3 linked regions of the Fodinibius salicampi genome follow. The protein of the gene in region 1 interacts with the protein of each later gene in a pairwise test. Links are inferred from orthologs where the notes say so. Each region holds a gene or a part of one and is shown on either strand. Other genes may lie near its edges. The genes, in order: rpe, dnaN and eno.

Region 1 (2,947 bases):
TTTGGATTAAGAAAGGATTCAGGGAAATTTTAAGGGCTCCTTTAGCTGGAGAGGCATTACGGTCAATTCGATTAAATTTCTTGTCGAGTCCAACACTAAACGTGCCTTCATACAAGGAGCTTGCGGAGGTTACTTTGGTATTCATGAATGATTAAGTCAAAATATATAAATTAAAAGATAGGAGAGGGAACCCGCTTAATATTACTTCGAATATGAATTATTTCTGGTTTTTACTCTCATGCCGGTCGTAGGCTTCTATTATTTCGCGTACCAGGCGATGTCGTACGACATCCTCTTCATCCAAGTACACAAACGAGATTCCTTCAATATCTTGTAGGATATTTTGGATAGAAATAAGTCCTGATTGTTGTTTCCGGGGCAGGTCGGTTTGCGTAATATCCCCGGTAATGATTGCTCGACTGTTAAAGCCGATACGCGTTAAGAACATTTTCATTTGCATGTTCGTGGCATTTTGGGCCTCATCGAGTATTACAAAAGCATTATTGAGTGTACGGCCCCGCATATAGGCCAGAGGTGCGATTTCAATAGTGTTTTTAGTAAGATGAAGTTCCAGACGATCGTATTCAATCATATCCTCCAGTGCATCATAAAGGGGACGCAGATAGGGATCAATTTTTTCCCGAAGATCACCTGGCAGGAATCCAAGTGTTTCACCAGCCTCCACTGCGGGACGTGCTAAAATAATTTTTTTAACCTTGCGCTCTTTTAATGCTTTAACCGCCAGTGCTACCGATGTATAGGTTTTACCCGTTCCGGCGGGACCGATGGTAAACACAATGTCATTGGTAGCAGAAGCTTTGACAATCCGTTTTTGTCCTGGGGTCTTTGCCGTTATGGCATCTCCGGTATGGGTATGAAGGATGAAATCGCCCGATATATTGGTATCGCGCAGGGGGTTTGGCTTTTTAGCGTCTCCGCCACTTTGTTTGAGTGCCAGTACAGTATCTACGTCCTGTGCGGTGAGATTCCCATTCTTCTGGGCCATGGATTCCAGCTCTGAAAATATTTCAACAAGTTCATCACTGTCCTTTTCCGGACCAGACATTTTAATCTGGCTGCCACGGGCTGTTAGCTTGGTTTTGGGATAGGCTTTGTCCAGTTTACTCAGGTGTTCATCTTGAAATCCCAGAACTAATACGGGCTCTACCTCTGTAATTTGATAGTTCTTTTCGCTAACTGTTGATTGTTTTGCGATAATCCGTTCCTCATTTATTTATAGCTTAACAGTAAAGATAAGGAAGTTGTATGAAATATTTGTAAAGGAAAGATGATAAGTTATACTATGGTTCCTTTGCCTATTTGTGCTTCTTTCTGTAGTTGCTCAATGCGTTGGGGGATGTCTGGAGCTTTAAAGACCGCGCTGCCTGCTACCAGTATATCAGCACCTGAATGAGCAATATCTCTGATATTATTTGGCTTAACCCCTCCATCTACTTCAATTAAAAAATTGTATCCCGATTTCTGTCGCATTTGTCGAACCTTTTGCAATCGTTCATGCGTATTGGGAATAAAAGATTGTCCCCCAAATCCTGGATTTACACTCATGACCAACACCAACTCAACATCACCGAGTATAGGTTCAATGGCTGTTAGAGAGGTTGCCGGATTGACTGCTACTCCAGCTGATAAGCCGTGACTATGAATAGCCTGTATGGTTCTGTGCAGATGTTTGCAGGCTTCTTGGTGAACAGTGATTTGGTCAGCCCCTGCATCTACAAACGCCTGAATATACTGATCAGGATTTTCAATCATGAGATGTACGTCTAAAAAAGCTTCCGTGCTATTTCTGGCTGCCTGAACAACCGTTGGACCGTAGCTAATGTTTGGCACGAAGTGTCCGTCCATAATATCGCAGTGGATCCACTGAATTCCCGCATCATTGCACTGTTCAATTTCTGCACCTAATTGAGTATAATCAGCTGCCAGAATGGAAGGGGCTAAGATGGGAGGCTTATGTTCCATAAAATGGGATATCAATTATCTTCTAAATTTAATTGTCAATGTTGGAAGTGTCTACAATAGCCCCCGACTCCGATTCTTCAACTACATCCTCATGTTCAGATACAATGAGCTTTAGTGTTTCTCCTTCAACAAGCTGATTTTTTTTGGGAGAGTAGTCAAGCACAATATTTGGAGCGGAATTTCTTGTAGGTTCAAATTCAATCTCATCAACACGTAAGCCTTTTTCCTGTAATTTTTGTTGGGCTTCGGATAAAGATAGTCCTGTGATATCGGGCATAGTTACGGTTTTTCCTCCAAGTCCGTCACTCACTGTCAAATCGATGGTAGTTCCTTTTGGAACAACAGTCTCAGGTGATATTGATTGTCGTAAAACCACATCTTCAAATCGCGAAGGTTCATAGCTGATGGAACCTACCGTTAATCCACTGTTTTGGAGTTGTATCCGAGCATTTCTTAGAGAAAGATCAACAACATTAGGGATTTGAGCGGTTGGGTTAGATTCAGAGTTAACCGTTAGGTAGATTTTTCGATCGGGCTTGACAATTTTAGCTGCAGCCGGTGTTTGATCAATTACATAATCCGCGGGATAGGCTTCGTTGGATCTTCGTTCGGCTATTTCTACCCTTAGTCCATAATCCTTCAATACTTTTTCTGCTTCAATCAGAGAAACTTGAGACACATTTGGGACGGTGATTCCTTCATTGTAGTTTGTGTAGGCTGGCATAAATACAGTATCCAGAAGAAATAAAAAAAGGATACCAGCAACGACGATAGCTCCAAGTCCCATATGGAGTTTTCTATTGGTAAGAATTTTTTTGATTGACTGTTTATTCATCCCTCAATGCTTAATGTGGAATTGTTTTTAGTGTTATACTAACAACGAAATTCAAGGAACTAAATTTTATCTGATTAGCTTACGAAAAGTGATAGCACATTTATTAGATGATTGTGCCGGATTTTATCG
Region 2 (2,980 bases), on another replicon or contig:
GGTTCCGTTGAAGGACTTCTGCAGCTGTGCTACTTCTGTGGGAATAGTAATAGCTGCCCGTTCATATTTGGGAGACCTGATTTCAAGAGCCATAAGCTAGGGGATTAATCGATCCTGAATATTGTTAGGAATGATATAGGTTAAATACATTTTATACCTAATACGTTTCCCAGTCGGAAAGTGTTACAGAGAGGCAAAGCTATTTTTGAAGAATAATCGAAATTTGAGCCCCCTTCTGGACACCCAGCATTTTTTGAGCATCCCCCTTATTGATTCCCACTTCCAGCATGCCGGCACTTCCTATGTACGCCACAGGTTCTCCTTCGGTTACAGCGCCAAAAGTGGTGTTAATTTCATTCAAAATAACATTACCAACATATATCTTAACGTCTTTACCAGCAAGAACTTCATCAATAAGGTCAGCCGAAATATTTGTAACCAGATTACCGAACTTATCAATATGGATGATGGTTCCCTCCAAACCGTCCTTATCGGCAATAGGCTGCATCCAACGATAGCTGATTAGTTCATCCAGCGGCTCCCCCAGCTCTTCCAGAGTCACACCCCGGCTTAAATGCGCGGCAGCCGGAGCAAAAACATCGCGCCCGTGAAAGGTATTAGACCGGCTTTCACGTAAATACTCTTTCTTATTGAGTTTAACTGCGCTATAGGATCGATCGGTTGTCAATAGCGAAAAAATACCGTTATCCGGGCCCACAAAATACTGATCCTCGATCTTCAAAGCTACAGCATTGCGATCGGTTCCCACCCCTGGATCAATAACGACGGTATGCACTGTGCCGGAGGGAAAAAGCATCGCCGAATTTTTAAGCACCCATGACCCAGCCATAATATCCTGGGATGGAATATCGTGGGAGACATCCACCAAGCGTGCTTCGGGAGCGATACCCAGCATTACAGCCTTCATCGCACTTACGTAATAATCCTGCAGACCGAAGTCTGTCGTAAGAGTAATTACATTACGCATAAGTGTTCAGCATCACCGGCATCACCAGCATGAGCATTTGCTCATTTTCCTCTTCTCCTGATGGTTTAACAATACCTGCCCTGTTTGGCGTAGAAAATTCGAAGTAGACTTCCTCGTCATCCACATTACCCAATACATCAGCCAGATACTTAGCGTTAAAACCAATTTCCATCTCTTCGTTATCGTATTCGCATCCAATTGTTTCTTTGGCTTCACTGCTCATATCAATATCTTCGGCCCGAATGGTCAGCTTATCCGGATGCATTTGAAGACGGATTTGCCGGGTAGTTGAGCTTGAAAATATAGCCACTCTTTTTACCGTAGCTAACATCTGTTCCTTATCAATAATGAGTGTTTTATCATTTTCCCGGGGAATTACAGAATCATAATTAGGATACTGTTCATTAATCAGTCGCGTAATAACAATGGTATTCCCACTCTTAAACCGGGCGTGATCCTCTGTAATGGTAAGTACACACTCATCTGCATGAAGTGCCTTCTGCACCAGGTTTAACGCTTTTTCGGGCACGATAAAGTTCATTTCCTCATCGCTGGTTAAATCCTTCTTGATATAGCGAACCAACCGGTGACCGTCTGTAGCTACAAACTTGCTTTCTTCGGGACCAATATCAAAATACACCCCCATCATTGCAGGACGCAGATCATCATTGGATACTGCGAAGAGCGTCTTATCAATAGCTTTGATCATATCCTTTTTTGTGGTCTCTAACTGATGGCCCTCATCCAGATTGGGGACTTCGGGAAATTCATCAGGATCTTCTCCTACCAGCTTATAGGTCCCTTTATCCGTTCTAAATTTGACATTAAATTTTTCATCCACTTCAAAGGAAACAGGGATATCGGGTAGTTGGCGGAGTGTTTCCGTAAGACGTCGTGCCGGTATGGCTACTGCACCATCTTCATCAATATCCGCATCCATATATTCAATAATAGATATTTCAAGATCGGTGGCAGTCAGCCGTAAACTTCCATCCTCACTTTTAAACAAAATAGTTTCCAGGATAGGCAGGGTAGCCTTATTTGGTACAGCACCCGAAACAGCCGACAGAGCTTTAACTAGTTCACTACTTGATACATTAAATCTCATAAGAAATTTTTTTTGCTGAGTATTTATCAGGCTTAAAAAAAGCCCGCATAATAAGTACCATATACTAATAAATCCTCACTCTCTTAGCAACCACATTAACCGTTCTTTATACGGAAATTTTCATGGCGATTTTACAGATTCTTCATTTTCTGATTTTAGCACGAAAAACCTTCTTTTTCTTTTATCAGCAACTAATACTTACTCAGTGAGATAGCAACGTCCCAAGAAATATCATTCTCCACCAGAGTACATATTTTCTTATGTTTAAAGGCTTGAAAAATCTTAACCATAATTGATTTATTTGTGCGTATTCTGCTCTTAGGTCCCACTGCAGTTGGTAAAACAGCACTTTCCGTTAGTCTGGCAAAAAAACTTAGTGCGGAAATCATATCCGTTGATTCCCGTCAATGTTATAAATACTTGAATATAGGAACAGCCACCCCCACGAAACAAGAACGTGGAGGCATTCCACACTATAACCTCTCGATTATCGACCCCGCTGTTAAAGATAGTGCTGCAAATTATGCCGAACGAGCCGAACAGTGGCGACAAGAAATTGAGGAGCGGGGTAAAAATATTCTTTATGTAGGAGGGAGTACCCTACATGTGCAGTGCACCATTCAGCCGCTGGATGATGTGCCCGAAGCAAACGAAGAGAACATTAATAAACTTGAAGCACAAATCGAATCCGATGGAATTGAACCGCTTTATCAAAAGCTTCAATCCATTGATCCGGATTACGCACAAAAAATGGACGGTATGAATACCCAGCGTATTGTTCGTGCACTTGATGTATGGATGCAAACAGGGCGCCCGTTTAGTTCTTATCATTCCGACAATAATAGCATAAGCGTACCGGATGACATGCTGGTATTCGGCCTCAA
Region 3 (2,960 bases), on another replicon or contig:
AACCAAATTATACCCAATAGATATAAGCGGGCATTTGGTTTTCCGTTCCTCCTTGGAATGGAGCAGCGGATCTTTGCCCGACAGATTGAAGATAGCTTTCGCCTTTTTGTGGGGGGGGCTGTAGGACCTGCCATGGCGTTTACCTATCCCTATATCAATGACGCAGATGGAAGTGGATTCCGAACGTATGTGGTACGGAGTGGATTTTTAAGGCCGACAGAAAGAGTCAATGATTTTTTTACGGGATGGAGTGAGGGCGAATCCCATTGGGGGTATAGCGGAGAATTAAAAATAGGCGCTGATATTGGCAGTTCTTTCGGAACTCGAACCACGGTAGAGTTCGGTTATTTCTTCTACTATTTTAGTGAAGGTTTGCAGCTTATGGAACCTTACAGACCCTATGGATATGATGAGAACGGAAATCCTGTCATATTTAATGCCGAGGGTGAACAGCGACCGCATTTTGATGCTCAAAAATATTTCGGGACGCCCCAGATCAAATTTACTTTTGGAAGCATGTGGTAGCCCCGAATGCTGGAAGACAGATACCAGCCATTCAATATTTGTCATCCAGAATCAAATAACGTTTTCTTCTTTATCCATAGATAAAATCCTTGTACATTTCGACACAATTTCACTGAAATTAATATAGCAGAGTATGAGTTTAATAGACGAAATTATAGGACGTCAGATTATTGACTCTCGTGGTAATCCCACCGTAGAGGTAGATGTAGTATTAACCAATGGAGTTATGGGAAGGGCTGCGGTACCTTCAGGGGCTTCTACTGGTGAACACGAGGCGGTAGAGTTACGGGATAGCGAGTCAGATCATTATTTGGGCAAAGGTGTGACGCAAGCTGTGAATAATGTAAATACCGTTATTGCAAACGAACTTAGAGGACTGGAAGTATTTAACCAGGTTGAGCTTGATCAAACACTCTTAGAGGTTGACGGAACAGAAAATAAGAGAAACCTGGGTGCCAATGCGATTCTGGGAGTTTCACTTGCAGCGGCAAAAGCGGCCGCCAATGCGCTTAATATTCCCTTGTGGCGATATATTGGCGGTGTAAATGCCAAGGTATTGCCTCTTCCAATGATGAATATAATCAACGGCGGCTCGCACGCTGATAACAATGTGGATCTTCAGGAATTTATGATTATGCCAAGTGGCGCGGCTTCTTTTTCTGAGGCTGTGCGCATGGGAGCCGAGATCTTCCATCATTTAAAGAGCGTACTTTCTTCAAAAAAATATAGTACGGCGGTTGGCGATGAAGGAGGTTTTGCACCAGATCTGGATTCCAATGAAGAAGCTGTAGAAGTGATCTTGAAAGCTATTGAAAAGGCTGGATATATACCCGGCGAGGAAGTGGTTATTGCGTTGGACCCCGCCACGGCTGAATTTTATAACGCAGATAAAGAAGTTTACGAGTTCCGCTGGAGTGATGGGAGTGAGCGAACTAATGACGATATGGTTGAGTTCTGGAGTAGCTGGGTCGAGAAGTATCCGATTGTTTCTATAGAAGATGCACTTGATGAAAATGACTGGAACGGCTGGAAGAAACTGACCGATGCCGTCGGCGATGAAGTACAGTTGGTAGGAGATGATCTTTTTGTAACCAATACTGAACGGTTGGCCAAAGGTATTCAGCAGGGAGTGGCAAATTCAATTCTCATTAAAGTGAACCAAATTGGTACGCTTACCGAAACGCTGGATGCCATTGAAATGGCACACAAGAATGATTATACAGTCGTTATCTCACACCGTTCGGGTGAAACTGAAGACACGACAATTGCCGATTTGGCCGTAGCAACCAATGCCGGTCAGATTAAAACGGGATCCATGAGTCGTACCGATCGTATTGCCAAATATAACCAGTTGTTGCGTATCGAGGAGCAACTGGGAGAAAATGGTATATTCCTGGGTAGCGACGCCTTCGGATTTTAAGGAAAATAATAGCCTTTGCGGATGAAACGATCTGTATTAGAAAGTCTGTTTCATCCGCATAATGCTTTCTATCCTTTAATTACACAATGTAGCGTTTTATGTCATAATTCTGCATGCGTATCTCCAATATAAGACTTCAAAACTTTCGGAATCATACCGACACGCAGGTTGAGTGGGGAGCGCACATGAATGTGATTATAGGTCAGAACGGCGCGGGGAAAACTAATCTTATTGATGCCATTCATTACCTGTGCATGAGTCGCAGCTTTGTAGCCAATAGTGATCGCTATGTTGTAAATTATGATGCACCTTATTTTATGATTAAGGGGCATTTTGAAGGGAACATCCGTTCCAGTTTTGATGTAAGCTGTTCCTATTCCCGCGGTGAAGGTAAAAAGATTTTTGTTAATGAAAGTCCACTGGATAGGCTGTCTGATCTTATTGGGATGGTACCAGTGGTGGTTCTTTCACCAGGTGATAAAAAACTAACCAGCGAAGGCCCCAAACAGCGGCGTTCTTTTATTGATTCTTTTATCAGCCAAATATCCCCGCGTTATTTACAGGATTTAATGGATTTCCGAAAGGTCCGGAAACAACGAAATAAATTACTTCAGGAATTTCGTGGACGACGCGAGGTTTTAGAGGCATATCTGGAACCATGGAATGTACAGCTTGTAGAGTATGGATCGCGTATTGTAGCAAAAAGAACGGAAGTACTGGATCAATTTCAGGATTTTCTAGCGCGGGAATACGAGGTTATTTCGGGGATGCGGCACAAACCACATTTAGAATATCAGACTTTTTGCGAACCCTCTAAGAAAGCAGAGACTATAGAGGAGCGCTATACGGCTAAACTGGAAGACGAGATAGACCATGAAATAGAGCGCGAGTTGACACTTGTGGGCCCACATCGCGATGAAATCGTATTTTATCTCGATGATTTTGAACTGCGTAAATATGGCTCTCAGGGGCAGCATCGTTTATTTGCTCTTTCTTTAAAACTTGCGCAGCTTTT

Evidence for each region.
Region 2: the proteins of rpe (region 1) and dnaN interact in binary tests that used the Escherichia coli proteins (3 or more experiments, as listed by UniProt). The link is inferred for Fodinibius salicampi from one-to-one orthologs.
Region 3: the proteins of rpe (region 1) and eno interact in binary tests that used the Escherichia coli proteins (3 or more experiments, as listed by UniProt). The link is inferred for Fodinibius salicampi from one-to-one orthologs.

What each region holds. Positions count from the first base shown.
Region 1 is NZ_BAABRS010000001.1:89,801-92,747, forward strand. Bases 141-2,922 are described here. They hold rpe (ribulose-phosphate 3-epimerase), read right to left. Parts: upstream 1,984-2,922; coding sequence 1,297-1,983; downstream 141-1,296. Other genes in these bases: ABEB05_RS00375 (MBL fold metallo-hydrolase), read right to left, coding at 141-145; ABEB05_RS00380 (PhoH family protein), read right to left, coding at 218-1,066; ABEB05_RS00390 (PASTA domain-containing protein), read right to left, coding at 2,012-2,818. In the rest of the region: more of ABEB05_RS00375, read right to left, coding at 1-140. UniProt on the Escherichia coli protein: Catalyzes the reversible epimerization of D-ribulose 5-phosphate to D-xylulose 5-phosphate.
Region 2 is NZ_BAABRS010000003.1:316,255-319,234, forward strand. The notes cover bases 39-2,853. They hold dnaN (DNA polymerase III subunit beta), read right to left. Parts: upstream 2,097-2,853; coding sequence 981-2,096; downstream 39-980. Other genes in these bases: ABEB05_RS12520 (class I SAM-dependent methyltransferase), read right to left, coding at 39-93; ABEB05_RS12525 (SAM hydrolase/SAM-dependent halogenase family protein), read right to left, coding at 200-988; miaA (tRNA (adenosine(37)-N6)-dimethylallyltransferase MiaA), read left to right, coding at 2,400-2,853. In the rest of the region: more of ABEB05_RS12520, read right to left, coding at 1-38; more of miaA, read left to right, coding at 2,854-2,980. UniProt on the Escherichia coli protein: Confers DNA tethering and processivity to DNA polymerases and other proteins. Acts as a clamp, forming a ring around DNA (a reaction catalyzed by the clamp-loading complex) which diffuses in an ATP-independent manner freely and bidirectionally along dsDNA.
Region 3 is NZ_BAABRS010000003.1:32,321-35,280, reverse strand. What follows is about bases 7-2,801. They hold eno (phosphopyruvate hydratase), read left to right. Parts: upstream 7-658; coding sequence 659-1,945; downstream 1,946-2,801. Other genes in these bases: recF (DNA replication/repair protein RecF), read left to right, coding at 2,059-2,801; ABEB05_RS11280 (hypothetical protein), read left to right, coding at 7-525. Also shown: more of ABEB05_RS11280, read left to right, coding at 1-6; more of recF, read left to right, coding at 2,802-2,960. UniProt on the Escherichia coli protein: Catalyzes the reversible conversion of 2-phosphoglycerate (2-PG) into phosphoenolpyruvate (PEP). It is essential for the degradation of carbohydrates via glycolysis.